DNA from 2 places in the Virgibacillus sp. CM-4 genome. Region 1 is predicted to be linked to the other one. Evidence: riboswitches for the same ligand, from Rfam matches in the RefSeq annotation. Region 1 holds a riboswitch; the other holds the start of a gene.
The links. A riboswitch is a leader RNA that binds a small molecule or an ion and turns the genes downstream of it on or off. The one in region 1 is predicted to bind S-adenosylmethionine.

Region 1 (2,207 bases):
CCTTTAGAGGCAAGCGAACATTAAACTGCATAATATCCCCTGTCTCATCTTCGGGAGTGTTGATAGAACCGAGGTCATTTCTTAAAATTAATGATTTTCCTTGGTATTTCCTAAAATCAATAATTACGTCAATTCGTTCTGCTGGTTCCATTGTGATGCTTCTTGCTACAACGGTTTTTGAGAGGAGCCCGCCATCTGAACCAATTTGATACATTGGGTCTCCAGATTCAAGAGATAACGTATAGGTGCGTGTGTTGGAGGCATTAAGGATTCGGAACCGATATTTTCTTGGTTCTACATTCAGATATGGCCAAATTTTTCCATTCACTAGAATCTTGTCACCAGTAAATGCTGGTAAGATGGAAGGAATCGGTAAGTTAGCAGGTGGATTTTCCGGTCCCACCGGATAAAATAGCGATCCATCATTATTAATGGTCTTATCCATTAAAATAAGCGGGATTTCATATTCATCTTTAGGGATATTTAATCTTTTTTCTTGCTTGCCTCGGATAATATACATGCCGGCAAGACCAGCATAGACATTCAGCCTCGTTATCCCCATGGCGTGGTCATGATACCAAAGAGTGGCAGCACGTTGTTTGTTGGGATAGGAATATACTTGATGGAGAAATTCTGGACCAACCTCCTTGAAATTTCTGGAAAACCAAGCTTCTGGATATCCATCATTCTCCGGTTTTGTCACACTCCCATGTACATGCGTAACTGTTCGAACTTCAGGATGGTTAGCGATATGGTGAATTGATTTGTCCACTGGAAGTAAATGATTATCGGGCAAATGGTTTTCCCATTTTATATGGAGTTCTTCTCCTTCATTTACTTCAATAGTAGGACCAGGAAATTGGTTATTGTATCCCCAAAGCCGTGTTGGTTTTAAGTCCCTGTGTAGCTTTTGTCTAAACTCCTCCATACGCATTTCTAAATAGGAACCTTGTTTTTTTATCGTTTGCATTATTGGTAGCTCATCTACAAATTTTTTCAATTTCATTTCATTACCTCCACAAAACTAGGTAGTAATACAGTAGATGAAACTTATCTCTATAAGGGTTGGGCGATTATCCTAAAATAATGAAAGGGCGAGAAGAAGTTACATTTCCCTCTTGATTTATCAGATTAATTGGAATACAATATAGTAACAAATGAATCATCTTATCAAGAGAAGCTGAGGGAACTGGCCCGAAGAAGCTTCAGCAACCTCTGTTTACTCAGAAAGGTGCTAAATCCAGCGAGTGTATCTTGGTAGATAAGAGCGGAACGAATATAATTGTAAGAGCCCTCTTTTTCCTATCAGAATGAGAGGGCTATTTCATTATCATAAAGGAGAGATCAACATGAATGAAATTGCTATCTTGTCGGGAAGTCCTTCCAGTCCTTCTCGTTCAGATCAAGTATTAAATTATCTTGGGAGTATATTGAATCAGAATGGTTTTTCGATTACTTCTATCTCTGTAAAAGATGTTCCTTATGAAGATTTATTTACTGGGAATTTTAATAGTCAAGCCATTACCTCCATAGCTCAAACCCTTGAATCCGCAAAAGGAGTCATTGTAGGTTCTCCGGTTTATAAAGGAGCATATTCAGGAGTGTTGAAAGCTTTACTGGATGTTCTTCCGCAAGATGTTCTTAAACATACGCCTGTTTTACCTGTCATGACTGGAGGAAGTATGTCGCATTTGCTAGCTATTGAATATGCTTTAAAACCAGTATTAGCGACATTAAAAGGTCATAATTTAAAAGGGCTATATTTTTTAGATAGCCAAATCGATAAATTTGCGGACGTTCCTATTATCGAAGAAGCTTCATTGGAAAGAGCTTCAAAACAAGTGCACTATTTTATAGAACTTATTCAAAACCATCAAGGTGTAGTTCATTCATCTTCATAAGTGGTGAAATGATGATTTGATTTATTTATCCCTTTCCATTATTAATCGCTATTATATTTATTTTAATTAATAAGCTATACTTTATGGAAAAGGGAGGTAGTCGAAATGTCGATGAATTTTCATGATGATAACATGAAAATGACATACGCCAGCAGAGAAGCAGATCCGTCTTGGCTTCAAATTGTGAAGGACATTATAACTCCAACAAGTGTCATTTATGCTGCAGATATTGGATGTGGTGGTGGTATTTATACGAAGGCTTTATATGAATTAGGAATTAACAACGTTATTGGGATTGATTATTCA
Region 2 (2,207 bases), on a different contig from region 1:
ATGATACTAAAAAAGGAGGTACGTTTAATGACTCCAAAGGAATTACTATTATTACAGCTGAAGGCTGTCCATGATACGGATGGCTGGTTTGTGTCCTTCCAAACTGCAGTGAAGGACCTGACAGAAGAAGATGCTTCCAAGATAAGCATGGATGAAACCAATAGTATTCGGGAGATTATCAATCATTTAATTTACTACAACGAGAAACATCTAAACCGCTTTAAACAAATGGAGGACAAGGATCATCCATTACAAACAATCAAGGAAACATTTCATAATAATGAAAATCATTCCTGGGATGCAGCGCTTTTAAAAATCGACAGCCTATACTCCGAATGGGAAAGCGTAGTGAAAGAATCGATACACCTCCATGACTGGGAAGAAACCATTGCGCATATAACCATGCATAACGCATACCATATTGGACAAATTGTTCACATTAGAAAACAGTTTCACTTATGGAATGATGGAAGAGGAATAAACTAAGATACCCGCCAAAACCTACTCGGTGGGTATCTTGGTTGCTATCCCGCATTTTGGAATTGATTGGCTGATTTGCTATTTCTTCGAACCACCGTAACAATCGAAATAATCCAACCGATAATCATTATTGCATAAATAATTGTAGTTATATTAGAAGCAACAGCTATCTCTGTTAATATCGTATTGGCATTTGTTAGAATAATAAAACCTCCTACTAATACGCCAAGGATAAAGGATGGGATTTTCCGAACAAGCCAAGCAGCAAGTGGTGCTGCAAATACGCCACCAATGACAAACGCTAACACCCAAATCCAATTAATCTGCTCCCATCCTAAAAACATTACAAAGCCTAACGTAGCAGAAATAGTAATACCAAATTCGCTTGTATCCACCGTACCAATTACCTTACGAGGCACTGCTCCTTTTCGGGAAAGGAGCACAGGGGTATTTATTGGCCCCCAGCCACCACCACCTACGGAATCAAAAAAACCCGCAATCATAGCAAGAGGATATAAAAAACGATGCTTCAATTGCCGATGCTTCCCATTCGATCCCGTATCTGTCTTTATTATTAAAAAACGGAAGAGGATATATATCCCTAAGAGAAGCAAGAAGCCAGAAATATAAGGCTTAATCAAATCTCCAGGTATACTACTTAAAAAAGCTGCCCCACAAAACGCACTTATCATTCCAGGAATCATCAAGCGAAATACAATTCCTTTATCGACATTGCCAAATTTATAATGGGAAATCCCCGATGCCGCTGTAGTAGCAATCTCCGCCATATGAATGGAAGCTGATGCGATTGCAGGGGCTACTCCATATGCTAGTAGTAAAGACGAGGATGTTAAACCGAATGCCATTCCTAACGATCCATCAATTAATTGGGCAAAAAAACCAACGAGTGAGAATATGATTAATTTTCTCAAGCTGCAACACACTCCTTTTAATTAAAGTATTCCGATCAATATAGTATGGTTTATAATTAAAAAAATTTTAAGCCCTTATCCTTCAAAGGACAAGGGCTTAGGTATGATCATTTACCCTCATCTTTCAGACAATTTGTCTGCTGGACTTAGCACCTTCATCTCTAACATGAGGTTGCTGCGGGATCAAAAGACCAGATTCCTCCCCCGACTCTTTATAAGGAAATAATTGTATATCATTTTAATTTAATAATCACTTTATAGGAGCTTCCCAGCTTTGTCAATAGCTTTTGCAGAATTTTTAAATAGGTTCGCATACATTGCTTACATCAGTGATAGCGATGAAGAAAGCTAGTTGACGTAAGGTATCGATATTAAAATCCCTCTTAAATCGCAACATGCATTATATAGAAACATCCCCTTCTATTCCCCTTCTTTCTTCAATAAAATGACCATTATATCGAAGAGATAATATAACACCTCTAAAAGCAACAAGTAGGCCGTAAAATAAAATTCCGATTACACTCGACCCGTCCCAACTCCCGGCTCACGAATTTCCCCCTTACAGGAAGCTAATCTGTCACTATAAAATTCCACATCATCAAATGAAAGACCAATGTATTTATCTATATCGCATACCCCTGAAGAAAGATTACTATAATAACTCAACATATTCATAGCCCCTTTATGCTGGTCGATGGACCAAGTTCTTATTCAGGATAAGTACCCGTTTGATGAATACTCCATTCATAAACTTACATCTTTAAGTTAGGGAGCAAATTAAAGGTGATAGGTATC

Region 2: linked by a shared signal. The riboswitch ahead of M948_RS41985 (sulfite exporter TauE/SafE family protein) and the one ahead of ssuE (NADPH-dependent FMN reductase) in region 1 are both predicted to bind S-adenosylmethionine.

What each region holds. Positions count from the first base shown of each region.
Region 1 is NZ_AUQA01000006.1:1,028,178-1,030,384, reverse strand. Features, by position in the region: gene M948_RS38430 (multicopper oxidase family protein) at 1-1,006, opposite strand, end outside; SAM riboswitch class I at 1,165-1,268, shown strand; gene ssuE (NADPH-dependent FMN reductase) at 1,350-1,901, shown strand; gene M948_RS38420 (class I SAM-dependent methyltransferase) at 2,007-2,207, shown strand, end outside.
Region 2 is NZ_AUQA01000009.1:18,369-20,575, forward strand. Features, by position in the region: gene M948_RS41980 (DinB family protein) at 28-486, shown strand; gene M948_RS41985 (sulfite exporter TauE/SafE family protein) at 525-1,412, opposite strand; SAM riboswitch class I at 1,527-1,633, opposite strand; gene M948_RS43050 (hypothetical protein) at 1,929-2,081, opposite strand.